DNA from 4 places in the Bradyrhizobium sp. CCGB01 genome. Region 4 is predicted to be linked to each of the others. Evidence: riboswitches for the same ligand, from Rfam matches in the RefSeq annotation. Region 4 holds a riboswitch; each other region holds the start of a gene.

Region 1 (7,906 bases), 3.5 Mb from region 4:
GAGCTCAGCTGCCGGCAACAACTCACGCGGTGCTTGCCGGAGGTTCACGTCCGCGTCGGGTTGGAGGACAATCTGTACCTCGAACAGGGCGTGCTTGCCACTAACGTGCGGCTCGAAGAGAAGACAGTAAGGGTTATCCGAGAACTTGGGTACGAGCCCGCAACCGTAGTGGAAGCTCGCGCGATGCTTGGGCCTCGCGCCTCGCAAATTATCCAAATAGCACCGCCACCCTAAATCCGAAGCAGCGTCATCCCGGCGTCATCTGGTACATCTCCACCTGGTTTCCGGCGCGATCAAGAAACGGGCGTCGTCGCCTGGTTTATGGCTGCAACGCCGCTGTCCGCGTTAGTCGGCAATCCACTCTCGCTTCGCTCCTGGAAACGGACGGAGTGTGGAGACTGGCTGGCTGGCAGTGGATGTTCCTGATCGAAGGCCCTCCGGCTTGCCTGCTCGGGGTCCTATGCCTCGTTCTGCTTGCCGATACGCCGGAGAAGGCCTCTTGGCTCACGCCTACAGAGCGCAATGCGTTGCTGAACGAACTTGCAAGCGAGAAGCACGAGAAGGTCGAGAGGGATCTCTGGGCCGCAATAAAGGACGCTCGCGTGTCAAAGTTGACGGCGATCACCTTCGCTTTCACGATCGGCTCCTATGGGATTGGCATCTGGCTCCCTCTGCTTCTAAAGGACCAGAACTTGAACAACATGCAGATCGGGTGGCTCTCGGCCGTGCCCTATCTTTTTGTGACATTTGGCATGTTGCTCTGGGCGCGCTTTGTTTATCGCAAAGGGCATAAGATCTACGATCTGATCGCCGCATTGATGCTAGGCGCGACCGGCCTCGTGTTTTCGGTAGTGCTCGCGTCGCTTATATCGACGCTCATATGCATGACGCTCTCTCTGATCGGCACCATCTCCGCGCGGTCAGTCCTCTACACGATCCCACAGAGTTTCCTTGCTGGCGCCGCTGCCGGCGAAGGTATCGCGTTCATCAACTCTATTGGTGCTTTTTGCGCCTTCGTCGGCCCGTACATGCTCGGCTTCCTTAAGGATAGGACCGGATTCTTTGACATTGCCATGATCGCAATGGCAATCACGCTAGTTGTTGCAGCGGGCATCGCAATCAGTCTTAGGCTGGTGCTCCCGTACGATGATCACGTTCCTGTTTGAGCAGAACACTTAAGTTGAGGACGTTCCCGGTAAGGTGTGTCGCAAGGCGGCGTCTCCTGTGAATTCGCATTGCGAGTGAGATCAGGATCGGAGCACTTCCAAACGCGTACATCGCCAGGATCGAGTTGCTCATTAAAAAAATTACCAGCCCAAAACCGGCACGCAAAAATGGCCATTACGTTCCACCAAACGGAGTAGATTCTTGCGCCTGCGCGCCGCGCTTTCGGCTGGTTTCCGGCCACTAACCTCTTACCACCGATATCTGCTTGATCAGCTTGCGAACTTTCCGCGATCGGCGAGCTCTAGGTAAACACCGAAGTTCAGAATCCAACGGAACGTCTCGCGACTTGGCGGCGGTTTAACTGCAACAGGCGATCCATTTCGCACATTGAATCGACGATACGCTGAGCCTGCGCGTCCTCAAACGAATAAAACCGCGCCCGAATAGATCAGGCCGTCGGGCGCGGCAAGGCCCCATCTCGAAATCGCTAACCAATCAGTGCGGATGAACTGTCCGTGATACGTTCCTTCCCGCGCCCGTGGCAGGTCATGTCATTTGCGATTCTTTGTATTCGAGAGCTTCTCGCCTGCGCCTCCCTTGGCCGCCTCTCCGGCAGCGGACGGAAGCTTTGATTTGTCGCCGCTTGCGAAAGCGAAAGTGTCCGCGCCAGCGCTGATGCCATTCCACGCCACCGCTTCGGCGAGTGAAAGTAGCCAGAGTCCCTGAAATCCCGAGGTAGCGTTCAGCTGTCCCGTCCACACGGTTGTCGAGCCGCAACCTGCAAAATTCACCGAAAAGCTGATCGCCGTGCCAGTGTTAGTCTGTGCGAGCCAGCCTGTCATCAACTGAGGCGCACCTTCGTCGCAGCTATTGCCCGCATTGTTCGTGTAAGTGCCGGCAATCGCACCTGTGTTCGCATTGTAATTCTCAACCACTAGGGTTGAGCCGTATTGGTTGATCCAGGTCCAGATCGGTTGCGCCGCTGCAGGCGCCGTTGGAAGTACACCTAGGCAGGCCGCACCGATCCAGTTCGTCAATTTCCACTTTGCTTGAGACATTTCCGACTCCATACCGCTTCAGTAACGAATCGACTTGGTTATAAAACTCGACGTAGGTAATTCAAACGAGCGATTTGACGTGGTAGCGCTAGCAGGTTGAGATGTGATCGACGTTTGCAATTCCGTTAGGCAAAGGCAAAGTGGTGCGGTTAGTCAGACGCGGGCGGCTGACCCGTGACCGGCCGATCTGGTTGCTTTAGCTGTCCGCAGGTCTGCGCCTTGTACGGCAATGGGGGTAGCACACCGGTCGGCCGCGTCAGTAACGATCCCACGGAGTCCCTCTAGGTACTGCGAGGTGTGGCCACCGCGTAAGTGGGACTAGTCCAGGTGCAGCCCGATGCTTGAGGCGTGTGATGGAAAACGTCGCCGGTGACTTTTCACGAATATGCAATCTGATGTGTTATTGTTCGTACTAGCTGTCGAACACAGGGTTATCGGCATGGCCGCGGAGCCTCCGATAAACCCGTCTTCGTCGCTCCCGCCGGCGAAGCTGCTGCGGGGGCAGTTGCGGGTGGATCCGACAAGCTCCGTCGAACGAACGCGGCTCTATGGTAAGGTCACGCTGGAATCAGCAGGCCTTGCGCAGTTCGCGGGCGGCTGCGACCATGTTGGCCAGTGCCGGACGCACTTCGTCCCATTTGCGAGTCTTCAAGCCGCAATCCGGATTGATCCAGAGCTGTGAGTCCGACAGCCGTCGGCGAGCCAGCGCGATCAGATCTCCCATCTCATTGGCTTCCGGAACGCGAGGCGAGTGGATGTCATAGACGCCGGGGCCGATGTCGTTCGGGTATTTAAACGCCGTGAATGCATCAAGCAGCTCCATCTTAGAACGGGACGTTTCGATCGAGATGACATCCGCGTCCATCGCGGCAATTGCGTCGATGATGGCGTTGAACTCCGAATAGCACATGTGGGTATGGATCTGCGTTGCATCGACGACGCCGGACGAGCATATGCGGAAGCTGTCCACTGCCCAGTCCAGATAAGGCTTCCACTCGGATCGGCGGAGCGGCAAACCTTCGCGAAGCGCAGCCTCATCGATTTGGATCATGGTTGCACCGGCCTTTTCGAGGTCGGCGACTTCGTCACGGATCGCGAGCGCGATCTGTCGGCAGGCCTCGCTGCGCGGAATGTCGTCACGGACGAACGACCAATTCAGGACCGTCACGGGCCCCGTAAGGATTGCCTTCATAGGCCTTTTGGTCAACGATTGCGCGTAGCTCCACCACCGAACGGTCATCGGCTTCGGCCGGGAGACGTCACCGAACAGGATCGGAGGGCGAACATAACGAGAGCCGTAAGACTGTACCCAACCGTGCTTGGTGAACACGAATCCGGAGAGCTGCTCAGCAAAATATTGGACCATATCGTTGCGCTCGAACTCGCCGTGGACGAGCACGTCGAGCCCGATGTCTTGCTGCCAGTGGACGGCGTGAGCCGTTTCCTTCTTCAGAAAGTGTTCATACTGTACGTCTGTCAACTTCCCACTGGCATGGGCCGCGCGGGCCTTGCGAACTTCGGTCGTCTGCGGGAATGATCCGATCGTCGTCGTGGGGAAAAGGGGCAGGCCGAATCGCTTGCGCTGAATTTCGGTCCGGCTCGCAAACGCGCTATTGCGGCGGCGCATATCATCGCCAATCGCGGCCGTCCGCTGCGCGACGGCCGTGTCATGGATTTTTGAGGATACTCGGCGAGCCGTTGCCGCAAGGTCTGATTCGGCAAGCGCGGCGACATTCTCATCGCCCGCAAGCGTTTTCGCCAAGGCCGCGAGTTCCCCGATCTTCTGAACCGAGAATGCAAGCCAGCTCTTCACGTCCAAATCGAGCTCGGTCTCGAGCTCAAGGTCGATGGGGACGTGTATGAGCGAACAGGAGGGCGCCAGCTGCAGGCGATCCTTGCCGAGCCTGGCAACGACGGGCTTGAGCCGGTCCACAAGCGCCGACAGGTTGGAACGCCACACGTTGCGACCATCGATCACGCCGAGCGAAATCATAAGGTCCGCGCGGGCGCCGAATTCAATCTGATTCAATTGTTGGGGAGCGCGAACAAGATCGACGTGCAGTCCGGCCACAGGCAGCTCCAGAGCGGTCGACAGATTGTCGCCGATCGCCCCGAAATAAGTTGCAACCATGACCTTAATGCCAGGTACGTCGTCGGCGAGACGCTTATAGGCGCGCTGGAGCGCATTCCGCGTGGTCTCGTCAAGATCAATCACAAGGCACGGCTCATCAAGCTGAATCCACTCGGCTCCGCGTTTCGCTAGTTCCTTGAGTACCTCAACATAGACCGGCACGAGGCTATCGAGCAGCGAAATCGGATCAAAAGTCAGATCGGCGCCCTTGCCAAGCTTCAGGAAGGTGACTGGTCCTACCAGAACAGGACGCGTCTGATAGCCAAGGGCTTTCGCCTCCTCATATTCCTCGATCGGCTTTCGGGAGGAGAGCCTGAAGGTCTGACCTTGATGGAATTCGGGCACCATGTAGTGATAGTTCGTATCGAACCACTTGGTCATCTCCTGCGCGGCAGAGGGGCGGGCATCATCGGCGTGGCTGCAACTCGCTTCATGATCCTCGGTTTGCGAGCCGCGCGCCATAGCGAAATAAGTCTTCAGCGAAACCGGACCGCCGTCCCAGCCATACGCTTCCGGAATGGCACCAACCATGACGCTCGTGTCGAGAACCTGATCGTAGAGTGAAAAGTCATTTGACGGGATGACGGTGACGCCAAGCGAGTTCTGACGCGCCCAATTTGCGACACGAAGACCGGCTGCAGTTTCAAGAAGCTGCTGGTTGCTGATCTTACCGGCCCAGAAGCCTTCGAGTGCCTGCTTGAGTTCGCGGCGTGGCCCGATACGTGGCATGCCGAGTGTTGCGACAGGAAGTGAGAGAATAGACATAGCTTTAACCCCATTGTTTGGGGGGCAGCCATGGCGGACGCAGGCAGGAGGGCTGCGAAGCGCCTGCTGCTTTAGCGTACCACCGGACACCCCGCCCGTGGACGATTATGTTGTCGGGGCAGGTCTCCTGGCTCGCAGGTCATCGCCTACATCCGGTCTTCCCGAAGCGTCTGCTTCAGTGACACGTGTGAATGCAGGCTCGCCGCTTACAGTTGCGGGGGCAGCGCCGGCATTACTTCGATCCCGAAAGGATCCAGAGCGCACCGGCTTCCCTCTTAGCTCCAGATCAGGCGAGACCTGAAGAACCTCGACGCCTTCGATTATCTGTAACCTAAGGATTACGTCAACCTCATGATCACCTTTTCCGCGGCATGCTGGCAGGTATGAGGTTCTTAAGTCCGTGGCAATCAATGGTGTAAACCTCTGCGCTTGCATCAGCCCGACGAGCTTGGCCGAAAAACGCTAACCTTGCGCCGTAACGTGTTTCCTAAGCCTTGTTCGCCCCGGAGCGCTGGGGGAAGGCCATATGATCGCGTCGCCGATGGTGTTGGACCTCCGACGCTGTGAGGACGGTAACACCGATCGAACAACTCTACTCTTGGGACTTCCGATCGCATGAGATTAGCACTGCGGCTCTTTAGCGCTGAGCTTCCCATCAGGATCGATCTCACGGGCCCTCTCTCATTCCTCTATCCACCCGACTGGTGTTTTTTTGCGCGTTCGGCGCTGAACGGAGCTGCAATTTCTGCATCAATTGGCCAGCGAGTAGTAAAGCCTATGCCTCAGTCAACTACCAATGTTAGCAATTGATCCAACTGACAGATTCGGTCAATCAATAGATAAGAAACCGTCACGCAGGCCAGACCTCACCTCTTCGAGACCCCGAAGCGCGCATAAATCGGCTCCTCGGGGTCACTCGGTTTTGACGGATTGGCGCTATGCTGTCCGCAACGTGGCGTTCGACAGGTTCTATCCCAGCTGAGTAGCTTGGTCTGGCGATCGAACCGCAGATCTCTCAATTTGGAGAGTGCCGCTGTGAATGCAATGATCGTCTCGGATAGTGTCATTCCTCGCGCCGACGTCATCAAACGCGCAGCGCGCATCGGCGCAGAAATTCGAAAGGTCAAGCTCTCGGGCGATCTGCCCGACCAAACGATCGCCGCCATCAATGAGCTGTTGCTCGAGCACAAGGTTGTCTTCTTTCGCGACCAAGGACATCTCGACGACGCCGAACAGGAGCGCTTTGCTCTTCGTTTCGGAAGTCTGGCGGCTCATCCGATGCGCGGTGCCATTAATGGAACAGCGTCGATCATCGAGCTTGATTCGGCTCGCGCCGGTAGCCGAGCCGACCTGTGGCACACGGATGGAACGTTCGTCGATGCCTACCCCAAGATAGCGGTGCTGCGCGGCATTGTGATGCCATCTTTCGGTGGCGATACAGTCTGGTCAAATGCCGTCACGGCTTACCTCGACCTGGCACCGCCGCTGCAACGGCTTGCGGACAAGCTCTGGGCCTTCCACAGCAATGCATTCGACTACGCAATAATGCCCCGCGCCAGCGAGCTCGATAAGAAGCACTTGGACGAAGTCTTCACGAAAACGGTCTATCAGACGGAGCATCCTGTCGTGCGCGTCCACCCTGAGACCGGCGAACGCACGCTGGTGCTCGGCGCCCTAGTACAACGTTTTGTTGGCATCCCAAAATACGACGGTCAGAAGCTGTTTGATCTGTTTCAGTCCCATATCACTGTGCCCGAAAACACTGTGCGCTGGAGCTGGAAGGAAGGTGATGTAGTGGTCTGGGACAATCGCGCCACGCAACATTACGCGGTGAATGATTACGGCGACCAGCATCGCGTCGTTCGTCGCGCCACAGTCGCAGGCGAGATACCCATCAGCATCGATGGTCAGAGCAGCGTAACCCGCATAACAGCGACCAAGAAGCCTGTGGCAAAGGTCGCTTAGCGGGTCTACAGGATGGATTGCCCGCAAAACAGGCAGGGCAGTCTCTGCTTAGTCCGCCTATCGCTGCATCATGCCAACGGTCATTGACCGCCGTGGTGCTAGCTCTCAGATTAGAAGACGCATCGATTCCTGAAAGGCCCCATTGGCTTGACCAGCTGTGGGATTGTAAGAAACGAACTGCAAGCGGCGGAACTTGGGTTGCGTTGCGGCTGCACAGAGCGCGATTCCTTCGAAAAAGAGGTATCGTGCAAGTTTATTGGGCCTAATGACTTCCTTACATCGGGCTCTCGATCGGCTTGCTTGCTCGCGTGCGCTGGCCTCGACTCTTGTCGAGCCTCTGCCGGACCTGCTGAATAGCAGTCAGTATGTATTTTGTTCATCTCGGACAAGTTCTAACACCGCCCATTGGATCGCAATATTCAGCAGATCGCCACACGATGCCTTCATCCATCTGCACGAACTACTATACTCAGCAAGGCCGATTTGCGGTATCGAAAGTGTTTCCACCGGAACGCGTCCGTGGCTTTGAGAAGCAAGTTATGAGCGGGGAAGCTCACTTCTTCCAGCAGACGTACCGCTCCAAGTCTTCATGAGCGGCGATGTCGAGAGCACGCTTTGCGCGCCTCTGTGTCTGTAAGCTCACCCCCCGACGTAGTCCTTGAACAAGTTGTAGGCGCAAGATGCCGCGCAGAAGCGGCCGCTCTTTGATTATGCGCCCGTTGGTGTTTGACGACACGAATCGGAACGCAACGCACTGCGCTGGGTCACCTACCAACCTTGGTGATTGATGGAGATGGGGGACGCATGGCACTCGTGGGGC
Region 2 (7,906 bases), 1.8 Mb from region 4:
GACGCCGCAATGGCAGGAGCTGCCGATCCGCGTGCTGCCCGGCATCACCGCGATGCTGGCGGCTGCCGCGCGCGCCGGCGCGCCGCTCGGGCATGATTTCTGCGCGATCAATCTCTCCGACAATCTCAAGCCGTGGGCGGTGATCGAGAAGCGGCTGCGGCTTGCCGCGGAAGCCGATTTTTCGATTGCGATGTACAATCCGCGTTCGGCGAGCCGGCCGGAGGGCTTTGGCCGCACACTTGCCGTGTTGAAAGAGGCAGGCTGCGGTGATCGCCTCGTGATTTTCGCGCGCGCGATCAGCACCGCCGACGAGAAGATCGAGACGGTCACGCTGAACGAAGCGACGCCCGAGATGGCCGACATGCGCACGCTGGTGATCGTCGGTAACTCCCAGACGCGCCGCGTCGGCCGCTGGGTCTATGCGCCGAGGCAGGTGCGATGACCGAGCCACTGCATGATCTCGGCCACGCTCTCGACCCGCATCCGTTCGGGCAGTCTTGGCCGCGCGATCATGATCACGGGCAGGCCGAGCCTGCGGGCCGCGTCGATCTTGGCGCGCGCGCCGTCGCCGCCGGAGTTGCGGGCGACGATCCACGCGATGCCGCGCGCGCGCATCATCTCGAGCTCGCCGTCGAGCATGAATGGCCCGCGCGATACGATCACGTCAGCCGGGAAGGGCAGCGCTGCTTCGGGCGGATCGACGAAACGCAGCGTGTAGGCGTGCTGCGGCTTGGTCGCGAACGGCGCGATGTGCTGGCGGCCGATGGCGAGGAACACTTTTGCCGGCGCCTCGGGAAGCGCGGCGGCTGCGGCGTCGACATCCGCGACCTCGATCCAGTTGTCTCCGGGCACTTTGGTCCAGGGCGCACGTTCCAGTGCGATCAGCGGCGTCTTGGTGTCCGCACAGGCCTCGACCGCGTGGCGGCTCATCTCGGCCGCGAAGGGATGCGTCGCGTCGATCACATGCGTGATGCCTTCGCCGCGGATGTAATCGGTCAGCCCGCTCACGCCGCCAAAACCGCCGATGCGCGTCGGCAGCGGCTGATCGGCAGGCAGGCGGGTGCGGCCGCCATAGGAATAGACGGCGTCGATGCGCGAGCGCGCGATCTCCGCGGCGAGCACGCTCGCATCGGCAATTCCGCCCAGAATAAGGGCGCGCGGCATGGCTGATCCCTGGCTGACCATCATCGGTATCGGCGAAGATGGCCTTGCCGGGCTGTCGGAAGCAAGCCGAAAGGCGCTTGCTAACGCCGAAACCGTCTTTGGCGGTGAACGGCATCTTGCGCTTGCCGGCGTGAGCGGCCGCGGCCGCCCATGGCCGGTGCCGTTCGACGCAGATGTCGTGCTGAGCTGCCGTGGCCGGCCGACGGCGGTGCTTGCCTCCGGCGATCCCTTCTGGCACGGCGCGGGTGCAAGTCTTGCCGAGAAGCTCGACACGGGCGAGTGGGTTGCCCATTCAGCCCCGTCGACGTTTTCTCTTGTTGCCGCGCGGCTGGGCTGGCGCCTCGAAGCTGTTGCCTGTCTTGGTCTCCACGCCGCGCCGTTCGAGCGTCTCGTTCCGCATCTGGCGAATGGCGCGCGCATCATTTGTCTCTTGCGCGACGGGAAAGCCGCCGGTGATCTCGCGAAATGGCTGAGCGCGCGCGGATGGGGGGCCTCGGTATTCTGGACTCTCGCCGCGCTCGGCGGCCCACGCGAAAGCCTCAAAGAGCATCGTGCGGACCGCTTTGCCGGCGATCTCGCTGGAAACCTGGTCGCAGTGGCAATTGAGGCGAAGGGCGCGCAGGGCATTCCCCGCAGTTCGGGACTTTCGGACGATCTCTTCGTCCATGACGGCCAGATCACCAAGCGGCCGGTGCGGGCGCTCGCGCTCTCGGCGCTGGCGCCGCGTTCGGGCGAGCGGCTGTGGGACATTGGCGCTGGCTCGGGTTCGATTTCGATCGAGTGGGCGCTGTGCGGCGGGACGGCGATCGCCATCGAGGCGCGCGAGGATCGCGCGGCGAACATTCGCAGCAATGCAGCGTCGTTCGGATTGGCGCATCGGATCACCGTCATCGGGGGGAGCGCGCCCGAAGCTCTCGCTGCGCTGGACCTGCCGGATGCCGTCTTCATCGGCGGCGGTCTCGATAGCGCGATGTTCGACGCGATCTGGTCGCGGCTTGCGCCGGGTGCCCGGCTGGTTGCACATTCAGTGACGCTGGAGACGGAGGCGCTGCTTGGCGAGCTGCATCAGCGCCACGGCGGCGAGCTGATGCGGGTCGAGATCGCGCATGCCGGGCCGCTCGGCCGCTACCGGTCCTGGGAGGCTGCGCGTCCCGTGGTGCAGTGGAGTGCGGTCCGATGAAGGTCGCCGGGCTCGGATTCAGAAAGGATGTCACGCTGGCTTCGCTGCGTGAGGCGCTGCTGGCAGCCGGTGGCAGTGAAGGCCTTGCGGCGGTCGCGACTGTCAGCGAGAAAGCCGATGCGGAGGCGCTGAAGCAGCTCGCGCGTGAATGCGGCGTGCCGGTCATGGCTGTCCCGGCCGACATGCTGGCCGGCATCGAGACGCCGACGCAGTCGAAGCTCGTCGCGGAAAAATTCGGTACCGGATCGGTCGCTGAAGCCGCGGCGCTCGCTGCGGCCGGCCCGCGCGCGCGATTGATTGCGACGCGGGCGGTCTCGCAGGATCGCACCGCGACGGCGGCGATCGCGGAAGGAGAGGGTGCATGACGGTGCACTTCATCGGTGCGGGGCCGGGCGCCCCTGACTTGCTGACGCTGCGTGGCCGCGACCTGATCGCGGCGTGTCCGGTCTGCCTCTATGCCGGCTCGCTGGTCCCTGAGGGCGTACTGGCGCATTGCCCGCCCGGTGCGCGGATCGTCAACACCGCGCCGCTGTCGCTCGACGAGATCATGGCGGAGATCGCCGCCGCGCACGCCGAGGGCAAGGATGTTGCTCGCTTGCATTCCGGCGATCTCTCGATCTGGTCGGCAATGGGCGAGCAACTCCGCCGCCTGCGCGCGCTCGGTATTCCCTATACGGTGACGCCGGGCGTTCCATCGTTCTCGGCGGCAGCGGCGGCGCTGGAGACTGAACTGACGCTGCCGGGTCTTGCGCAATCCGTGGTGCTGACACGGACACCGGGCCGGGCCAGCGCGATGCCTGAAGGCGAAAAGCTCGCCGCCTTCGCCGCGACCGGCGCGGTGCTCGCAATCCATCTGTCGATCCACCTGCTCGACAACGTCGTCGCCGAGCTCACGCCGCATTACGGCGCGGATTGTCCGGTCGCGATCGTCTGGCGTGCGAGCTGGCCGGAGCAGCGCATCGTCCGCGCCACGCTGGCAACGATCGATTCTGCTGTTGCTGGCGAGATGGAGCGCACCGCGCTGATCCTGGTCGGCAGGACGCTCGGCGCGACGGATTTCGACGAGAGTCGTCTCTATGCCGCCGATTACGATCGCCGCTATCGGCCTGTTGGCGCCGAGCCGCGCTTTCCGGAGGCATCGTGATGCCGGCAGGGCTCGTCATCTCCGCGCCTGCCTCCGGCGTCGGCAAGACGACGCTGACGCTGGCGCTCGCGCGCGCCTGGCGCAATCGCGGGTTGAACGTGCAGTGCTTCAAGAGCGGGCCCGACTACATCGATCCCGCCTTCCATGCTGCCGCCACGGGACGTGCTTCCGTCAATGTCGATAGCTGGGCCATGGACCGCGGGACGATCGCGCATCTCGTCAGCCGCGGCACCGATGCCGATGTCGTGCTCGCCGAAGGCTCGATGGGCTTGTTCGACGGCGTTGCCGCGCGCGGCGTCTGCGGCACCGGCGCGACCGCCGATATCGCGGAGATGCTGGGCTGGCCGGTGGTGCTGGTGATCGACCCCTCCGGACAGGCACAGACGGCCGCCGCAATTGCCGCGGGCCTTCGCGACTATCGCGCGGGTGTGCGCCTTGCCGGCGTCGTGCTCAACCGTGTCGCCAGCCAGCGCCACGAAGACCTGGTGCGCCGCGCGCTCAACGATGCCGGCATCGCCGTGTTCGGCGCGCTGCCACGCCATGCCGAGATCAGCCTGCCGAAGCGGCATCTCGGCCTGGTACAGGCCGAGGAGCAGGCCGAGATCGGCAAGCTGATCGACGAGGCCGCGCGCTTCGTCGCCGAACATGTCGATCTCGATGCGGTGCTGCGTTCGGCAGCCAGCTGGTCGCCGCAACCGGCCGCAAATGGTCTGAATGTGACGCCGCCCGGCCAGCGCATTGCGCTGGCCCGCGATGCAGCCTTCTCCTTCGTCTATCCGCATATGCTGGAAGCCTGGCGCGCGGCCGGCGCCGAGATCTCGACATTCTCGCCGCTTGCCGATGAAGCGCCCGATGCCAGCGCCGATGTATGCTGGCTCCCCGGCGGCTATCCCGAGCTGCATGCCGGCACAATCGCGGCCAATGCGCACTTTCGCAGCGGCCTGCGCGCCTTCGCTGACACACGGCCGGTGCACGGCGAATGCGGAGGCTATATGGTGCTGGGAACCGCTTTGACCGACGCCGACGGCATTCGCCACGAGATGACGGGCCTGCTTGGCCTCGAGACGAGCTTTGCCAAGCGCCGCATGCATCTGGGATATCGTCTCGCTGCGCTCGCAGCCCCGATGCCGGGGCATCAGGTCGGCGCGCGGCTGCGCGGTCACGAGTTCCACTATTCGACGATCGTCGCGCAGCCGGATACGCCGCTGGCGGTCGTGCACGATGCAACGGGTGCGGTCATCGCCGAGACCGGCTCGCGCCGGGACCATGCCACCGGCACGTTCTTCCATCTGATCGCGGAGGATCGGTGAGCGGTTTTGTCACTTTCATTTCGGCCGGCCCCGGCGACCCCGAGCTTCTCACGCTCAAGGGCGCCGCGCGGCTGCGGGATGCCGACGTCGTGCTCTATGACGATCTTGCTTCCGGCGCGATCCTCGATCTGGCCCGGCCCGGCGCCAATCTGGTCGCGGTGGGCAAGCGGGCAGGGCGGCCCTCGACCAAGCAGCACCACGTCAACCGCTTGCTGGTCGACTATGCCGCAACCGGCTCGCGCGTCGTGCGGCTGAAGTCCGGCGATGCCGGCATTTTCGGGCGGCTGGAGGAGGAGCTCGACGCGCTGCGCGAGGCCGGCATCGGCTACGAGATCATTCCCGGCGTCACCTCCGCCTGCGTTGCGGCGGCGCAAGCCGGCATTCCGCTGACCCGGCGCCATACCTCGCGCCGGGTGCAGTTCGTGACCGGGGCCGACGTCACCGGCGAACTGCCGCCAAACCTCAACTGGGCGGCGCTGGCCGATCCGGAGGCGACGACCGTCGTCTATATGGGCCGGCGCACCTTTCCGGCGCTTGCCGCAAAATTGATCGAGCACGGCCTCGCCGCGGACACCCCGGCGCTGTTCGCCGAATCCCTCGGCCGTCCGGACGAGCGGCTGATCCGCACCACCGTGACCGAGCTGGCCGAACGGCTTGCGCGAGGCGGCGCAGCCTCGACGGCGGCCGTGATCCTGTTCGGTGCGCTGGCGGGGGATTATCCGTCGTGACGGCGCCGGCCGCCCTTCGCCCCTTGACGCCCGGCTTGCGAAAGGGGCACACATGGGATGCATGGTGCTCGACGCGGCGCAAAGCGCCGGAGCATAATCGGGAATGGGGGTGGGCGGACCCAGTTGCGGCGCCCAAAACCCCAGCCGCCCCCGCGACTGTAAGCGGTGAGGGACTTCGATCAGCCACTGGGCCGCAAGGCTCGGGAAGGCCGGAGAACCCCAGTGAGCCGCGAGCCAGGAGACCGGCCCTGCACGTTTTGAGGCCAAGGCCGTCGGGTGTGACGGCAGGAAGGATCTGAGCCATGCATATCGAACCCGGGGTAGTGACGGGCGCCAAGCTTGTATTGAGTTACGCAACCGGCATCGCCGCAGGCGGCGTTGCCTTGAAGCTGGCGGTCGAGACCGTGCGCGAGCAGGGCATCGGCTCGTTTGCTGCGCGCACTCTCGTCACCACGGGCCTCGTCTTCGTCTTCTTCGAGATCCTGCCGCACTTCCCGGTCGGCGTCTCCGAGGTGCACTTCATCCTGGGCTCGACCTTGTTCCTGCTGTTCGGCGCCGCGCCCGCGGCCTTTGGCCTCGCGTTCGGCCTGCTGCTCCAGGGCGTGTTCTTCGAGCCGCCGGACTTGCCGCAATATGGCATGAACGTGACGACACTTTTGGTGCCGCTGTTTGCGATCCAGGCGATCGCCTCGCGGATCATTGCGCGCAACACCGCCTATGTCGACTTGAAGTATCGTCAGGCGCTGGCGCTTTCGACGACCTACCAGGCGGGCGTGATCGCCTGGGTGGCGTTCTGGGCACTCTATGGCTCCGGCTTTGCCATGAGCAACCTCGCCAGCATCGCGACGTTCGCGGCGTCCTATGCGCTGGTCATCGTGATCGAGCCGCTCGCCGATCTCGCCGTGCTGGCATTGGCGAAGTCGCTGCGCGGGGTCACCGCGCCCGGCCTCGTCACACCGCGCCTGCACAACGCAGCCTGAGAGACCAGGGGCGGCCGTGAGGGCCGCCCCTGATACTCGCGATGCTCACGCTCTCCCTGATAGGCATCGGTTGCGGCGATCCCGAGCAGCTTACGCGCGCCGCGATCGGTGCCATCAACGCGGCCGATCTCGTCCTGATCCCGCGCAAGGGCACAGCGAAGTCCGATCTCGCCGATCTCAGGCGCACGATCTGCGCGGATGTGCTGGCAAACGACAAGACCCGCATCGCCGAGTTCGATCTTCCCGTGCGCGACGCAACTGATGCGGACTACCGCAAGGGCGTGGATGACTGGCACGATGCCGTTGCGGCGGCCTGGTCGCAGACGATCGCGGATCATCTGGGAAGCGAAGGCAAGGTTGCGCTGCTGATCTGGGGCGATCCCTCGCTCTACGATTCCTCGCTGCGCATTGCGCGCCGGCTCAATCCCTTGCCTGAGATCGAGGTCGTGCCCGGCATCACCTCGATTCAGGCGCTGTGCGCGGCGCATGCGCTGCCGCTCAACGACATCGGCGAGCCTTTTCTCGTCACGACAGGGCGCCGTTTGCGCGAGGGCGGCTGGCCACAGGGTGTCGATACCGTGGTTGTGATGCTCGACGGCGGCACGGCGTTCCAGTCGCTCGATCCAGCCGGGCTTCACATCTGGTGGGGCGCCTATCTCGGCATGCCCGATCAGATCGTCATGTCCGGTGCACTCGCCGACGTCGGTCCGCGCATCGTCGCTGCGCGACAGGATGCGCGCGAGCGGCACGGCTGGATCATGGACAGCTACATTCTCAAGCGCAGGCCGTAAGCGAGGCAGCATGCTCCCCGAATGGGTCTACAAGAAGTGCCCCGAGATCTCCGCGGTCCATCGCGAGGCGGCGGTCGCGCGGCAGGCGCAACTGACAAAGCCGGCCGGCGCGCTCGGCCGGCTCGAGCAGCTCGCGATCGAGCTTGCGGGCCTGCAGGCGACCGGAGAACCGCGTGCCGCGCGCGTCCCGATCATCGTTTTCGCCGGCGACCACGGCATCGTCGCGCAGGGCGTGTCGGCCTATCCGCAGGAAGTGACCATCGCGATGATGGCGAACTTTGCCTCTGGCGGCGCCGCGATCTCGGTGCTGGCGCGTGAGCTCGGCTCCAGCCTGGAAATCGTCGACGCGGGCACGCTGGCGCGGGAGGCGATGGCGGGAATCGTTATCGACAAGCCGCGCAGCGGCACGCGCGATTTCAGCGTGGAAGCTGCGCTCACCGCTGCGGAGCTGGCATTCGCCTTCGAAGCCGGCCAGCGCGCCGTCGCGCGCGCGGAGGCCCATCAGCCCGATCTTCTGATCTTCGGCGAGATGGGCATCGGCAACACCACGACGGCGGCGGCGATTGCGGCGAGCCTGCTCGGGATGGGTGCCGACGAGGTCGCGGGCAG
Region 3 (7,906 bases), 1.8 Mb from region 4:
GTCGCCAACATTCCAGAATGGTGTCACCAGGATGTTGCGGCGGGCCTCGACGTCCGTGTCGGGGTCGAGCAATTGCAGCCGTGCAAGGCCCTCGAGCAGCGGCCGATGGCCCTGTTCGCTCACGCCCCTGATCTGGAGGTTGGCGCGGCTCGTCACATCGATCAGACCATTGCCATAGCGTTCGGCGAGCTCGGCAAGCCCGGCGACCTGCGCGGCTTCGAGCCGCCCACCGAAGGGGCGTACGCGGACCACGAGCCCGTCGCCCGATTGCATCGGGCGCAGCGCGCCGGGACACCAGCCCTTGACCGCGGAAGCGCTCATGACGCCTCCCTCAGCGCAGCCGCGATCGAATTGCGGCGCGTTTGCCAGAGTGAGGCCTCATGCAGGCGCGTGAAGCAGGTCTCCATGGCAGCGAGCGCCGCCGGATTTTCGCGGGCCATGAAGGCGCGGACGTCGTCGTTGCCGAGCGTCGCGTCATAGTAGAGATCGAACAGATGCGGCGGCACGGCACCCGCCAGATGCGCGAAGGCAGCCATGTGTTCCAGCGTCGCGGTGATCTCGGCGGCGCCGCGAAAACCGTGGCGCATCATGCCGGCGATCCAGGCCGGATTGGCCGCTCGTGCCCGGACGACGCGGGAGATTTCTTCGGTCAGCGTGCGCGCGTGCGGCTGCTCGGGGCGCGTCGTATCGAGATGATAGAGCGATGGGCCCGCCGCGCCGAGATGTGCCGCAGCCGCCGCGATACCGGCTTCGTGCGCGGCGTAGTCGGCGGCGAGCAGCAGATCGGTTTCCGGCAAATCCTGCACGTGAACGAAAGCATCGGCGGCTGCGAGCCGCGTCTCGATGCCGGCGCGATCCGGCTGCATCGCGCCATCGGCGGAAAAAGCCCAGGACGATGCCGACAGCCACGCTTCGCCGGCCGCGTCGCGCGTCTCGGGCGTGAAGGCATCCGGGATCGCGGAGAGGCCGACGCCATATTGTCCGGGACGCGGTGCGAACACGCGGGAGGTACGATGGCGATAGGGATTCTCCTCGCCCTCGTCCTCGCGAGCTGCAAGCGCCTCGGCGGCAGCCTCGAACAATTGCGCAAGGCCCGCGAAGACGTCGCGGAACAGGCCCGACACGCGCAGCGTCACGTCGATGCGGGGACGGCCCAGTTCGGCCGGCGCGATGATGTCGTAGCCGGTGACGCGGCCGGAGGCGTGATCCCAGCGCGGCGCGAGACCGGCCAGATGCAGCGCCATCGCAAACTCCTCGCCCGCGGTGCGCATCGTCGCCGAGCCCCAGAGATCGACCACGAGGCCCTTCGGCCAGTCGCCATGATCCTGAAGGTGCCGGCGCAGCAGCTCTTCCGCGAGCTTGATCCCCTGCGCGTGCGCCGACGGCGTCGGCACTGCGCGCGGATCGACGGCAAAGAGATTGCGCCCGGTCGGCAGCACGTCCTGGCGCCCGCGATAGGGCGAGCCCGACGGTCCCGGTGCGACGCGCATTCCCGCAAGCGCCGCACGGAGCGCATCGCGCTCTGCCTCGCCGCAGGCGCCGCGGCCGAACACGTGCAGGCCATCGCCGAACTGGCTTTCCTTGAGATCGCAGACGAAGCGATCGATCCGCGGAATCGCTTCCGCCGGCGCGGCCGATGCGTCGAGGCCGAGATCGTCCTCGAGGCCCGCGGTGCGCGCCTCGTCGCGGATCGCGGCGATCAGGCGCTGGCGGCGGGCAGGATCGAGCCCGTCGGCGGTCGAATATTCGTCGAGCAGACGCTCGAGCCGGCGCAGGCCTTCCGGCACCGCGGATTGCTCGAGGGGCGGCGGCAGATGGCCGATCGTCACGGCACCCAGACGCCGTTTGGCCTGCGCGGCCTCGCCGGGATCGTTGACGATGAAGGGATAGACGACGGGCAGATCGCCGATCAGTGCTTCCGGCCAGCAGCGAGACGACAGCGCCACCGATTTTCCGGGCAGCCATTCCAGCGTGCCGTGCGCCCCCATGTGCACGACGGCATCACAGCCCTGCTGCCTGAGCCAGAGATAGAACGCGACATAGGCATGGCGCGGCGTGCGGGCGAGATCGTGATAGTCGGCATCGCGGGTGGTCGCATCGCCGCGCTCCGGCTGAACCGCGATGATCGATTGGCCGCAAGCGATAGCCGCGAAATGGAATGCGCCGTCACGACAACCCGGGTCGGTCTCGGGCGCACCCCAGGCTTGCGCAAGATCATCCTGCAGGACTTGCGGAAGGCGCGCGAGCGCCGCTCGGTAATCGGCGATGCTCCAGGTTAATTTCTGCTCGAGCAGCGTCTCGCCGAGGACATGAACCGGCGCGACGTCAAAGCCGGTCGCCGCAAGGTCAGCCAACAACGCCTCGACGGACGCCAGCGCATCGAGCCCCACCGCATGCGCGATCTGATGCGGACGGCCCGGATAGTTCGAGAGCACGATCGCCACGCGCTTCTCAGCGGTCGTTTTCTCCGCGAGGCGACGCCAGGCCGCAACCCGCGCGGCGACGGCCGTCACACGCTCTTCGTCCGGCCTGTGCGCCAGATGCGAAAATTGCAGATCGGGATCACGCGTCGCGGCGGATTTGAAACTCACCACGCCCGTGAACACCCGGCCGTCGACCTCGGGCAGCACCACATGCATGGCGAGGTCGCCCGGCGACAGGCCGCGCAGCGACTCCGCCCAGTCCTCGCGCCGCGCCGTGGAGAGCGCGACCTGGAACACCGGACAGGATGCGGCATCGAACGGCGTCGTGCCGTCGTCGCCTACGGCAGAGAACGCCGTCGCATTCACGATCGCGGCCGGAGGATTCTTGGCGAAATAGGCTCGCAGCCAATCCGCGACACCCGCTGCCTTCAGCGAGGCGGCGAACACGCCGTACGCATCAAACCCCTTTTCGCGTAGCGCAGCGATCAGGGCATCGACCGGGCCGGTGTCCGCCGCGGTGAGATAAGAGCGATAGAAGGTCACGAGCGCGAGCGGCTTCCCCTCGCTCGCTGTCGGTGCCGCAATCACTCCCCGCGCGGGATCGTAAAATCCCATCTCGGGCACGGTCATCTCGCCGACGACCGGCCCGGCATAGAGCCCCGAGGCCAGCGCAAGCTGCGCGATCGCCGCTTGCGCCGCGACCGGCCCACCGGTGTCGCAGAGCACCTTGAGCCGCCGCAGCGTTGAGACCGGCAGCGTCGAGTACGCATCGAGCCGCGGATCATCGCGGCCATCGGCCGGCAGCACGGCCAGCACGATGTTGCGATCCCTAGCGAGCTGTTGCAGGGCAGCTAACCCATACGGCCAGTAGGACTCGCCGCCGATCAGGCGCACCAGAATGCCGCGCGCCTGCGACAGCGTGCGCTCGACATAGGTGTCGACCGACAGCGGATGACGCAGCTCCGCGAGATTGGCGAGCCGCAGTGACGGCAGGCTGCTCTGGCCGCGCCGCCAGCCGGCCGCGAACGCGGCGAGATCGGAATCCGAATACGAGAGCACCACGAGATCGGCCGGGTCCTGGCCGATGTCCCTTGGCGTCGCGGTCTCCTCGAGACCGCGGCTCTCGCGGAAGACGACGTGCATCAGATGCCAGATCCTGAAAGACCAAGTCCTGACCTAATCGCGGCCTCGTCGATATCGCCGTGCTCGCCGATCACGACGAGCTTTGACTGCCTGCTGCCTGCGCCCCAGGGCTTGTCGAACTGGTGACGCACGCGCTCGCCGACGGCTTGCAGCAGCAGACGCATCGGCTTGCCCGCGACCGCGATATAGCCCTTGGCACGCAGCACGTTCTGCTCGCGCGCCAGGCGCTGGACCGAAGCGACCAGCGTGTCGATGTCATTAACCTCCGGAAGATCGATCACGACGGATGCGAAATCATCATGCTCGTGATCTTCCTCGCCGTCATGATGCGAGGGGCGCGCGGCGAGATCGTTCTCGGCGGCAGCGCCGAGGCCGAGGATGACGCGCGCATCGATCGCACCGTCCGTGACGGGGAGCATCGGCACGCGGCGCGGCATCTCGGCGGTGATCGCGGCCTTGGCTGCTTCGATGCCTGCGCTGCCGGCGAGATCGGCCTTGGTCAGCAGCACGATGTCCGCGCAGGCGATCTGGTCCTCGAACACTTCCGACAGCGGCGTCTCGTGATCCAGACTCTCGTCCGCCGCGCGCTGCGCTTCGACAGCAATCGGGTCCGGCGCAAACCGGCCGGCGGCAACGGCTTCCGCATCGGCGAGCGCGATCACGCCATCGACCGTGATGCGCGAACGGATCTCCGGCCAGTCGAACGCCTTCAACAACGGTTTTGGCAGCGCCAGGCCCGAGGTCTCGATCAGGATGTGATCGGGCCGCACCGGGCGCGCCAGCAGCTTTTCCATGGTCGGGATGAAATCGTCGGCGACGGTGCAGCAGATGCAGCCATTGGCGAGCTCGACGATGTTCTCTTCCGGGCAGTTCGCATCGGCGCAGGATTTCAGGATCTCGCCGTCGACGCCCTCGCTGCCGAACTCGTTGACGAGCACGGCGAGCTTCTTGCCGTCAGGGTTTGCGAGCAGATGCTGGATCAGCGTCGTCTTGCCGGAGCCGAGAAAACCCGTGACCACCGTCACCGGGACTTTTGCGAGCGAGTTCATTCAGCGGCCTCCGGCACGACGGCAATGGGGGGAATGCGGGCAAGCGATTGCTTGCGGAATATTTCCGGGCGGCTGCGCCAGGGCACGAGACCGTCAGGCGCGGCCGCATAGGCCGCGGCGCCGGCGACCACGTCGCGCGCGTTCGCGTCCGACAGACGGCCATAGACATAGGACCAGCGGCCGGGCGCGCTGAGCGCGACCGAGCACCCCTGGCTGCATGCCGACAGGCATTCAACGGGAACCACATTGACACCGTCGGGCACGCCGGCGTCGAGGATCGCACCATGCAGGCGCTTGCCGGGCGTCGCCTCGCCCTCGCCAGGCGTCTCGCCGGCACGGCAGGTGATACAGACGTGAAGTGTGACGGTCATCGCCTCTTCCAGGATAAACATCGGGAGGCGATGAGGCACACGGACCGTTCTCTTGAAGGCCCGTTTCCCCGTCGCGGAACACCCCGTCCGCCGGTCCAAAACTCGTCCGCGCTGGCAGGTCTCCCGGCTTGCGGAGCAGGGTTTTCCCCTTCGATCCCCGCCTTCCCGATCCCTGGGGATCAGTGGCTTCGGGCATCTCTCCGGTCACGGTCGCGGGGGCGGCTGCATTTTGAACCCAAATCTGCCGATTCGGACCCTATCGCATTCCCTCTTCGCCTGTCATAGGACAGGAACCAACGCCGGGCCACCATTTGCCCCCGGCCGCCTCTTGTCAAGCCGAAGGACCGGGACCGATGACGCCTGAACCGGATACCCAAACAGCTGAGGAAACCGACGCCCGCCACGCCGCGAAAATGGCGAAGAAGAAGGCCGCCCGCGACAAGATCATGGCGACCAAGAGCGGCGAAAAGGGCCTCGTCATCGTCCATACCGGCGCCGGCAAGGGCAAGTCCTCCTCCGCCTTCGGCATGATCGTCCGTTGCGTCGCCCATGGCTTCCCCTGCGCCGTCGTGCAGTTCATCAAGGGCGCATGGGATACCGGCGAGCGGCGCCTGCTCACCGGCCATTTCGGCGACCTCTGCCAGTTCCACGCCATGGGCGAAGGCTTCACCTGGGAGACGCAGGACCGCACCCGCGACATCGCCGCCGCGCGTGCCGGCTGGGAGAAAGCCAAGGAGCTGATCCTCGATTCCAGCCTGCGCATGGTCGTGCTCGACGAGATCAACATCGCGCTGCGCTACGACTATCTCGACATCGCCGAAGTGGTCGAGTTCCTGACGACGCAGAAGCCGCCGATGACCCATGTCGTGCTCACCGGGCGCAACGCCAAGGACGAGCTGATCGAGATCGCCGACCTCGTCACCGAGATGACGCTGGTCAAGCATCCGTTCCGCTCCGGCATCAAGGCCCAAGCCGGCGTCGAGTTCTGAAGATACTCCCGATGGCGCGTGCGCTGATGATCCAGGGAGCCGGCTCGGACGTGGGCAAGTCGCTCATCGTCGCCGGTCTCGCGCGCGCTTTCACGCGGCGCGGCCTGCGCGTGCTCCCGTTCAAGCCGCAGAACATGTCGAACAACGCGGCCGTCACCGTCGATGGCGGCGAGATCGGCCGCGCCCAGGCGTTGCAGGCCCTCGCCGCCGGCGTCGAGCCGCACACCGACATGAACCCGGTGCTGCTGAAGCCCGAGACCGATGTCGGCGCGCAAGTGATCGTCCACGGAAAGCGCATCGCGACCGCGCGGGCGCGCGAATACGCGGCGATGAAGCCGTCGCTGATGGGCGCCGTGCTTGAGAGCTTCGAGCGGCTGAAGACGCGCGCAGATCTGGTGCTGGTCGAGGGCGCCGGCAGTCCGGCCGAGGTGAATTTGCGCAAGGCCGACATCGCCAATATGGGCTTTGCGCGCAAGGCCGACGTGCCGGTGGTGCTGGTCGGCGACATCGATCGCGGCGGCGTCATCGCCCAGCTCGTCGGCATCAAGACGGTGATCGACCCCGATGATGCCGCCATGATCCAGGGCTTTGTCATCAACAAGTTCCGCGGCGATCCCACGCTGTTCGACGACGGCTACAGGTTGATCGAGCAGAAGACTGCTTGGCGCGGCCTTGGCGTGCTGCCCTGGTTCGCGCGCGCCGGCGAGCTGCCGGCCGAGGATGCGCTGGGCCTCAGCGATGCGCGCAAGCCGGGCCAATGCAAGATCGCCTGCCTCGCGCTGTCGCGGATCGCCAATTTCGACGACCTCGATCCGCTCAAGCTCGAGGCGAACGTCGATCTCGTGATGGTGCGTCCGGGCGACGCGATTCCCGGCGACGTCCGCCTCGTCATCATTCCCGGCTCGAAATCCACCCGCGGCGATCTCGCCTTCTTGCGCGCTCAGGGCTGGGACATCGATCTGCTTGCACATCACCGCAGGGGCGGCCATGTGCTCGGCCTCTGCGGCGGCTATCAGATGCTCGGACGCAGCGTTGCGGACCCGGATGGAATCGAAGGCCCCGCAGGCGACACACCGGGCCTCGGACTTCTGGACGTGGAAACGGTGATGAGCCCGCAGAAGACGCTGACGCGTGTTGCGGCCGTACATGCCGCGACGGATCAGCCGATCGACGCCTACGAAATCCACATCGGCCGCACTGACGGGCCGGATCGCGCCCGCCCGTTCGCGACGCTGGATGGCGAGCCGGAAGGCGCGATATCAAGTGATGGCCGCGTGCAGGGCAGCTATCTGCACGGCCTCTTCACATCGGATGACTTCCGCAGGGCGTTTTTGGCCAGGCTCGATATTCCCGCGGGCAACGAGCCGTATCATGCGAGGGTCGAAAGCGCGCTCGACGCCCTCGCCGACCACATCGAAAAGCATCTCGATGTCGAAGGCCTGCTCGCGCTAGCGCGCTAGGACCTCGGCAAGGCGCGACCATTCGGCCTCGCTGCCGGGAAGTCCGAGGCGCAGCCATGTCGGGTTCCGCGCGAAGACGCGCGACCAGATCTGGCCGCGCGCGAGTTTCTCCTGCGCGGCAAGCGCGTCGCGCGTCTCATAGAGACGAAACAACGACGTGCCGCCAACCAGCGCCCAGCCTTGTTCTCGTGCCATCTCGTCGAGGCGAACACAGTCACGCGCAAGCCGAGCTGATGTGGCCGCCGCCCAGGCATCGTCGCGCAACGCGCGGCTGCCGATCGCGATCGCTGCGCCCGAGACCGGCCATGGCCCCGAGGCCGCCGCGAGCTTCGCGACGTCGGCCGCATTGCCAAGTGCAAAGCCCAGCCGCAGGCCGGCAAGGCCAAAGAATTTTCCAAACGAGCGCAGGATCAGCAACCCCTGCCGATCCGCCTGTGATGCAAGCGAAAGCTGCGGTACCGCATCGGCAAA
Region 4 (7,906 bases):
CGATTTCCGTCAGCACCGTGCGGCCGCTCATGATGCCAGCTTCATGCGGAAGACACATCGCGACGCGGTGACTCCAGCTTTCGGTGGTCGGCGATTCCGACGCGATGAGGCGCAGGTCGGGGTGGGAGGCGATGCGTATCCCACCCTTCTCCGTCACAACGCTGATCCCGTTGCGAGACCGCTCCGTGTCCAAGGCATCGCCGGGCTCGCGCGTGAACTCGGCAATGGCCCCGAACGTACCGACGCTCCAGCCCGCCTCGGCATCGGCAAGCTGACCTGCAAGCAAGTCCATGATCGGATCGGCTGTCGTCATGAGATCGCTTCCTCCGGAGTCCCGCTATCTGACGTCGTAATTCGCAAGGCGAATGCCGCCATAGACGCCGAGTCCCGGCTGTAGAAAGCCTGTCGGATTTTGGTAGCGCACATTGGCGAGATTATCGACCCGGCCAAATACCTTGATCTGATCGGTGACCAGATATTCGGCGGCCACGTTGACGACAGTGTAGGCCGGCGCCAGCAGACGCGGAATGCTGAAGTCGCGGTTGCCGTCCACGAAACTTCCGACGTGCAGCACGGTCGCGGACAGCGTGAGCGGATCGATCGGATTCCAGATGACATTCGCGCTCCACTTCTCCTTCGGACGCCTCAGCAGCTCCAGTCCCGCCGTCGCATCGACGGCGCGGGTAAAGGTGTAATCGGCACGAACGCGGAGGCGGTCGGTGATTGCGGCGGCGACGAAGCTTTCCGTGCCTTCCGTGATGGCCCTGCCGATATTCGTGTTGGTGCTCGTGAATGTCACTGGATCGAACGTGCTCTGGATCAGGTCCGTGATGTTGTTGCGGAAGTAGGTCGACCCGAAGCGAATGCGATCGTTGAACAAGGGCTGCTCGAAGCCTGCGTCATATCCAACGCTTTCCTCGGGTTTGAGGTTGGGATTCGCAAAGAAGAAGAACGCAGGAAAGCTGACGTAAAGCTGGTTGAGCGTTGGCGCCTTGAATCCCGTGCCGTAGCTTCCCCTGAACTTCGTGTCCGTGACCGGCACGATCACGGCTGACGTCAGGCGAAAGGTCGGGTGCTCGCCGAACCGCTCGTTGTCGTCCTGCCGGACGTTGGCCGTGAAGAAGACGCGGTCCACGAACTGGGACTGCAACTCCATATATCCTGCCTTGTTGACGTTCTGGGCGGAGACCGTCGCCGTTTGCAGCGTTTCGGTCTCATGCTCGGCGCCGATGATGACATTGTTGTTGGGCGCGAGCCGTGTGGTGGTGTGCCAATCGTATTTGACACGATCGCCGGTGGTGATGGTCGGCATCGCATCGCCCGGCGAAATGTTGTGGTTCCAGTGGTTGGTGTAGTTGACGCCGAAATAGCTCTTCATCCGGTCGTCGAGAATGGACCAGACCGCCTCGCCGCGCGTGAACAGCTGATGCACGGTCTGCGTGCTTTGCGCGGCGGCGGGAAAGCTGGCAAGTGTCACGGGATCAAACGTGTCTCCCGTGAAGCGCAGCGTGGCGTCGGTGTAGCGCGCGACGCCATTGAGCGTCAGGCTTTCGCTGACATCGGCACCGAGCTTGGTCGAATAAGTCATGTTGTCGTAAGAATTGCCGATCGCCTTCTGGCCCGGCGGCAGCAGTTCGACAGGCGTCACCGGCACGTCGCTTGCGCGAAAATGCGCGACGTTGAAGGCATAGTTGAAGTGGTCCTGTGACCCGCTCAGACCTGCCGTCTGATTGAACGTCCCGAACGAGCCTCCCTCGACCGAGCCGGTCGCGCGGGCGGGACCATCACCCTTTTTGGTCACGAAGGAAATCACGCCCCCCAGCGCATCCGCGCCGTAGAGACCGCCCTGCGGGCCGCGCAGGACTTCGATCTGCTGAATGTCGGAGGTCAACAACTGGCCGAAGTCGAACGATCGGTTCGGATTGCCGGGATCACTGACGTCGATACCGTCGATCAGGACCTTGGTGTGATTGGAGTTCGTTCCGCGCATGAAGACCGACGTCTGTCCGCCCGGTCCGCCGGTCTGGACGAGGTTGAGCCCGGGAACGGCGCTGAGCGCATCGGACGCTGTGCGGCGCTGATCGCGCTCCATATCCCTGGCGGTCAGGACGGTCACCGAGCTCGCGACCAGATTGGTCGGAGTGACAATGCCAGTTGGACTGACAACGACGGTTGGAAACAGATTGGCCGCGGATATACCGGCAACGGGGGGCGATACCGGCGGCACTGGTCTCAGCGCTCGAACGACGCGCCCGCGCTCGGGCTTGTCAGACGTATGTCGTACGGCCGGTGGCCGAGCCGTACGCTCGGATGGCCCGACTTCGACCGGGGGCAGCAGATTGGGCGATGCCGATTGTTGGGCGAACGCGGCGGAAGGATTGAACGAGTACAGGAAAACAGACGTGAAGAGGCCGGCGCTGAGGCGCCTGGCGGCAGAGACAATACGGGACACTCTTGTAACCTCGGTATGACGTCAGTGGCACGTCACAGCGAACGAGGTTTCACGGAGCGATCGATTGCTCCGGTGAAGCTAATGTCTGTACTCCCCGACCGACATCTTCGCGTGTGACCACGGCTGACGGCAGGTCTCCTGGCTCGCGGGTCGTTACCTTACGTCGCCTTCCCAGGACCGAGATTCCCAGTGGCATATGACGAAAGATTCACCGCTTACAGTTGCGGGGGCAGCCGCTGCATTGAGAATATCCCGGCGTTGGGACAATCCCGCACAACGTTCCCTTTTGATCTCCGTGAGGAGAACCGTCAGGATCCAATTTACGGGTCGTTGGAGCGGTGAGTCAATCGGCTGATTGCATGATCGTCGCAGCACCGCGCGCAGGTTGACCTGGCGCAATCAGGTCGGCTCCCGCTGCTGACGCGTCCTGATCATCGCCCGCTCGCCGGCATCGACGAGCTGGCCGATGCCGGTGCGGCCCGTGAGCGCGCATCGGATGATGTGTTCGGCAACGGACCTGCGGAAGTCATGGTCCTCGCCGACCGGGCGATTGCGGCAGACCCGATCCAGCGCCAGCTTCATGTTGATCCGTGTGCGGGTGTCGAAATGCTCGCTGATCATTCGCAGGACCTTGATGCGTTTGATGTCGGGCTAAAACGCCTGGCGGTCGGCCGGGTTCCAAACGGCACCGGGCCCTGTGCAGAACCGACTACGCCCGCCCTGTCCTATTGTGACGGGTGGGCTATGCCCGCCCTCTTGGCCGCTGGGCCTGCGCCCAGGCCGCGGTGACGTCGCGCGGCGGGACGTCGATGCGCCGGATCGGGGTCAGTTCACCCGAGGCGGAGATGATGGCGGTCTCCTCGCGGCGGCAGCGCGGGCATACGAAGCGGACCTCGTGCGGCGACGCCGACCAGCTCGCACGCTTTACGTTGGCCGCCATCGGCCATGCATTGCAATGCGAGCACGACACCAGGAACCGACCGGGATCGAGCATACCCATTCCATAGGACTCCGCGTCCTGCCCATCCCTTCAATGATTAACCCTTGTGAATCGTTCCGGTGCCCGAGCACCGTCAGCCCCGGCTCCCGAACCTCCGCCGCTCAGTGGGCGCCCTTGAGGGTGCATGACGTGGTGCAGGTGACCGTGTTGCCGTGGTCGCACGCCTTGCAGGCGGCCACGCACTGGTTCATGTCGCGGGGATTGTAGGAGCTGTAGTTCCGCATCGCGCAGACCGGCGTCGAGCCGGTGATGTCCTGCTCCTGGTTGCAGGCCGCCGTCATGAGCGCGAAGATGAGGACTGCAAGCAGGCGCATGGGATTGCCCTGGTAAGGAGCGGCAAAGCGACGTCGGCGAGATACGCTGCATCGCAACGGACCTCGGCATTCCCACCGCGAGCAATCATGGATCGCGACGCTCGCATCCAGGAGGATGCGCGCCAAACATTAAGAACGGCTTGCAGCCGGCCTCAGGCCGCGGCCCTGGCCGCGATCACGTACCGCATATCGACCGCCAGCTGGCGGTACTGCTCCCCGAGCTTCAAATAAAATTCGCGCTTGGTGCTGTCGGTGGCGAGCTTGGCAATCAGCTCGCATTCGGCGGTGAGAGTCTCAAACCGCTCCAGCCTGTCCTCAAGTTCTGTCATTGGCGTGTCCCCGTCAAACGCCTCAAGGACACGTAACCTAAGCCCGGGAAATACGTCACTGCGAACATCGTTATGGAGTAGAATCAATTTTCGCCAGCGCGGGCCGCAGGGAGAGGATGTGACTACCTATTTCTGCTCCAGCCGCCAGGCGCCGTCCCATTCCACGCCCGGCGGATCGGCCTCGAACTGCGCGATACGGGCGAGCAGCGTGCGCGAGGGGCCATCGCCCGGGACGGTTTCCAGTGCGGCATTGAACGCGGTCCGGGCATCGTCGAAGCGCCGCGCGCGATAGGCGGCGAGGCCTTCGGCATAGTGCGCGCGCAAGCTCTCCTGCGGAACGCTGAGCCCATGCGCCTTGCTCATCACCTCGAAGATGGGTTGCGGCGCACTCTGGCCGGCGACCGCCAGGCGATCGATCTCGCGCAGCTCGCAGGCCGCGCCGATCGCGTCCGCCGTCGCCTGCGAGACCAGGATGCGGGTGCCGTAGACCTTGTTGACGAGCTCGAGCCGCGAGGCGAGGTTCACGGCGTCGCCCATCACGGTGAAGCTCATCATCAGCTCCGAGCCGATGCTGCCGGTCAGGACCTCGCCGGTGGCAATCCCGATGCGCAGGTCGCAGGGACCGGGCATGGCGCGGATGCCGAGCAGATCGGGCAACTGCTTCTGCAGCGCAGGCACCTGATCGGCCATGTCGATGGCGGCGAAGCAGGCGAGCAGCGCGGGCTCGTCCTCCTCGATGAAGGGAGGGCCCCAATAGGCCATGATGGCGTCGCCGATATATTTGTCGATGATGCCACGATGGCTGCGGATCGGCGCGGACATCACCGTGAAATAATGGTTCATCACCTTGACGAGGCCGCGCGGGGTCATGCCCTCGCTCATCGAGGTGAAGCCGCTCATGTCGCAGAACATGATCGTCATCACCCGGCGCTGGCCGTCGATGGCGACCTCCGGCCGGTCGATCAGGCCCTGAACCACCTTGGGATCGATGTAGCGCCCGAAGGTCTCGCGGACGCGCTCGTTGTGGCGCAGCTGCTCGGTCATGCGGTTGAAGGCGGCGGCGAGTTCGCCGATCTCGTCCTGGGTCGAGACGGTGATGGTCTTGTCGAAGCGCCCCGCCTCGACCTCGCGCGTGCCGGCGAGGAGCAGTCGCACCGGCCGCGTGATGCCGCTGCTGACCATCAGCGCAAAGACGAAGCCGACGATCGCCGCGAGAACGGTGACGACACCCGAGATGATGATCGCCTGATGCTGGCGGCCGATCACCGTCGACGTCGAGGCGAAGACCTGCTTGAGCATGTCGGCGCGGATACCGTCGATCTTCTGGTTGAACTGGTCGCGCAGCATGTCGAGATGCTCGAGCGTGCCGCGCGCCTCCGTCATCTGCTTGCCGTCGATCTGACTGAGGAGCCTTGCGTGATCTTCCTTCATGCCCTGGCGCAGCTCGGACACCGTCGCCTCGATGCGGGTGTCGATCCGCGCCAGCGCGGCATTGTCGGACGGTGTCCTGCTATCGTCGATGATCGCGTTGATGTGCTTGCGCGCGCCCGAGGTCTCCTCCTCGATCCTGCGGTCGGCTTCCTCGAACTCCTTGAGACGCGCCGCATAGGCCTCCTCGTCCGAAGCATCCTGCATCTTCATCATCACCATGCGCCGCAGCGCCACCGACCGCTCCAGCGAACGGATATTGGCGCGCGCGAGGTTGCCGTAGGCCGGGATGTAGCGGTCGGTCAGCTCGCCGAGCAGGACGCCGACCTGGCTCGACATCACCATCGACAGGATCGAGGTGACCAGCATCAGGACGATCAATCCGAGGGCGATGCCGACAATCTTGCGCCGGATCGACTGGTTGAAAAGCGGCATGAGCGATGGAGTAAAGGGCTGAAGGGACGGGTTGGAACCTCAATACACCGGATTTGACGGCGGGAACACGCGCAATCTGGCCGTTGCGACGCCCCGAGCCGCGCGCAACCGTCGCGCGAGCCCCATTCGTTAACAAAAGCTAAAACAACTGCCGTTTCCGCCGTTTCGGAAGTTCCCCAGTTCCCATCCGTATTTTGCCGCATTGTTGAACGAGCGTGAGGAATGCGAAACGATGTCATGGCATCGTTTTGGTGTCGTCTTTGATTCTCAAGCCGCATGTCGTCGCGGACCTTGGTTTGTAGTGGTTTCGCAGGGGGACCATCGAATGAACCAGTGCCTACGCTCGCTCGCGTGTCTCGTTGCCATGGCCGCCTTGGCCTTCATCCCAACCGAGCTGGCAGCCAAGAGCAGCCACAAACCGTCCGCGTCGAAGAAGACGCATGAGGCCAAAGCCGGCAAGCAGCGCCAGGCTGCGGTCAAGTCGCGCCGCGGCAAACACGCCGAGGCCAAGCGCAAGTCAAGGAAGGACGACGAGCTCTCGGACAAGCCGGCGCCGCCGCCGCTGACCGGCGACCTCGCCGCGCTGAAGGACGCCATCACCCTCGCGCGCAAGGGCAAGACCGAGGATGCGAGCGCGGCGCGCGACCGCATTGCCGATTCCGCCGGACAGAAGCTCGCCGACTGGTTCATGCTGCGCCATTCCGAGAGCACCGCGAATTTCAAGCGCTACGCGGCCTTCGTCGCCGCCAATCCGGACTGGCCGAGCAACGCCCTGCTCCGCCGCCGCGCCGAGGCCCGGCTGTGGCAGGAGAAGAGCGATGCGGCAACCGTGCACAAATTCACGATGGACCGGCCGGCCAGCGCCAAGGGCAAGTTCGCGCTCGCCCGCGTGCTGCTCACCGAGGGCGAGACCGACAGGGCCGCTCGCCTCGTGCGCGAGGCCTGGCGCACGGACGAACTGTCCGAGCGCAGCGAGGAGGATTCCTACGAGGCCTTCCGCGATCTCCTGACGGCCGACGATCATCGCGCGCGGATGGACAAGCGCCTCGGCGCCAAGGATTATGCAGGCGCACGGCGCGCCGCCAAACGGCTCGGCGAGGACGAACTCGCGATCGTCAAGGCCTGCGCCGCCGTCACCGGCAAGGCCAACAAGGCCGGGGATTATCTCGAGGACGTGCCGGCCGAGGCGCGCCGCGATCTCGGCTATGCCCTGTGCCGCGCGCAGTGGCATCTCCAGAACGACCGCATCGACGACGCCGCCGCGGTGATCCTCGCCGCCGCGCCCGCCACCATGGCGGCACAGGACACCGATGCCTGGTGGCGCGAGCGCCGCCTGCTCGCGCGAAAGCTGCTCGACCAGGGCAAATTCAAGACCGCTTACGACGTCGTGCGCGCCGCGGCGGTGCCCGAGAAGGAAGTCTACCGCGTCGACTACCACTTCATGTGCGGCTGGATCGCGCTGCGCTATCTCGACGATCCCAGGACGGCGATGGCGCATTTCGCCGCGATCGACGAGGGCTCGGCCAATCCGATCGCGCTGTCGCGCGGACATTACTGGCGCGGCCGCGCGGCCGAGGCGATGGGGGCGACGGCGGATGCGCGCATGAGCTATCAGGCTGCCGCGCGCTATCCGACCGCCTATTACGGCCAGCTCGCACGCGCCAGGCTCGGCCTTGACCGGATCGAGCTGCGCCCGCCCTCGCCCGTGCCGGCCGCCGCCGATGCTCCGCCGGCCGACGAGCGCGTACGCGCTGCCGACATGCTCTACGGCATCGGCGAGCGCGACGTGGTGTTTTACTACGCCGAGGATTTCGCCAGGGAGAGCACCGATGTCGCGGCGCTCGAAGCGCTCGGCGAGCTCGCCGGCCGCCGCAACGATGCGCGCGTGATGCTGGAGGTCGGCAAGTCGGCGCTGGCGCGCGGACTTGCGCTCGACCACTACGCCTTC

Evidence for each region. Region 4 has a riboswitch for cobalamin ahead of NLM25_RS24555 (TonB-dependent receptor plug domain-containing protein). Riboswitches for the same ligand answer to the same signal wherever they lie in the genome.
Region 1: linked by a shared signal. The riboswitch ahead of metE (5-methyltetrahydropteroyltriglutamate--homocysteine S-methyltransferase) and the one ahead of NLM25_RS24555 (TonB-dependent receptor plug domain-containing protein) in region 4 are both predicted to bind cobalamin.
Region 2: linked by a shared signal. The riboswitch ahead of NLM25_RS16075 (energy-coupling factor ABC transporter permease) and the one ahead of NLM25_RS24555 (TonB-dependent receptor plug domain-containing protein) in region 4 are both predicted to bind cobalamin.
Region 3: linked by a shared signal. The riboswitch ahead of NLM25_RS16010 (DUF1636 domain-containing protein) and the one ahead of NLM25_RS24555 (TonB-dependent receptor plug domain-containing protein) in region 4 are both predicted to bind cobalamin.

Annotation. Positions count from the first base shown of each region.
Region 1 covers NZ_JANADK010000001.1:1,793,766-1,801,671, forward strand. Annotated here, with positions in the region: partial or broken gene NLM25_RS44320 (3-keto-5-aminohexanoate cleavage protein) at 1-234, shown strand, start outside; gene NLM25_RS08130 (MFS transporter) at 390-1,166, shown strand; gene NLM25_RS08135 (avidin/streptavidin family protein) at 1,719-2,225, opposite strand; gene metE (5-methyltetrahydropteroyltriglutamate--homocysteine S-methyltransferase) at 2,794-5,121, opposite strand; cobalamin riboswitch at 5,221-5,446, opposite strand; gene NLM25_RS08145 (TauD/TfdA dioxygenase family protein) at 6,157-7,086, shown strand.
Region 2 covers NZ_JANADK010000001.1:3,526,826-3,534,731, forward strand. Annotated here, with positions in the region: gene cobJ (precorrin-3B C(17)-methyltransferase) at 1-442, shown strand, start outside; gene NLM25_RS16045 (cobalt-precorrin-6A reductase) at 418-1,164, opposite strand; gene cbiT (precorrin-6Y C5,15-methyltransferase (decarboxylating) subunit CbiT) at 1,163-2,344, shown strand; gene NLM25_RS16055 (cobalamin biosynthesis protein) at 2,341-2,709, shown strand; gene cobM (precorrin-4 C(11)-methyltransferase) at 2,706-3,488, shown strand; gene NLM25_RS16065 (cobyrinate a,c-diamide synthase) at 3,488-4,798, shown strand; gene cobA (uroporphyrinogen-III C-methyltransferase) at 4,795-5,526, shown strand; cobalamin riboswitch at 5,572-5,792, shown strand; gene NLM25_RS16075 (energy-coupling factor ABC transporter permease) at 5,829-6,506, shown strand; gene cobF (precorrin-6A synthase (deacetylating)) at 6,548-7,297, shown strand; gene cobT (nicotinate-nucleotide--dimethylbenzimidazole phosphoribosyltransferase) at 7,308-7,906, shown strand, end outside.
Region 3 covers NZ_JANADK010000001.1:3,516,425-3,524,330, reverse strand. Annotated here, with positions in the region: gene cobG (precorrin-3B synthase) at 1-321, opposite strand, end outside; gene cobN (cobaltochelatase subunit CobN) at 318-3,566, opposite strand; gene cobW (cobalamin biosynthesis protein CobW) at 3,566-4,615, opposite strand; gene NLM25_RS16010 (DUF1636 domain-containing protein) at 4,612-4,986, opposite strand; cobalamin riboswitch at 5,082-5,299, opposite strand; gene cobO (cob(I)yrinic acid a,c-diamide adenosyltransferase) at 5,340-5,975, shown strand; gene NLM25_RS16000 (cobyric acid synthase) at 5,987-7,435, shown strand; gene cobD (threonine-phosphate decarboxylase CobD) at 7,424-7,906, opposite strand, start outside.
Region 4 covers NZ_JANADK010000001.1:5,321,143-5,329,048, forward strand. Annotated here, with positions in the region: gene NLM25_RS24550 (DUF6925 family protein) at 1-313, opposite strand, end outside; gene NLM25_RS24555 (TonB-dependent receptor plug domain-containing protein) at 338-2,452, opposite strand; cobalamin riboswitch at 2,563-2,777, opposite strand; gene NLM25_RS24560 (hypothetical protein) at 2,852-3,073, opposite strand; gene NLM25_RS24565 (hypothetical protein) at 3,195-3,452, opposite strand; gene NLM25_RS24570 (hypothetical protein) at 3,554-3,766, opposite strand; gene NLM25_RS24575 (hypothetical protein) at 3,919-4,095, opposite strand; gene NLM25_RS24580 (adenylate/guanylate cyclase domain-containing protein) at 4,222-5,958, opposite strand; gene NLM25_RS24585 (lytic transglycosylase domain-containing protein) at 6,284-7,906, shown strand, end outside.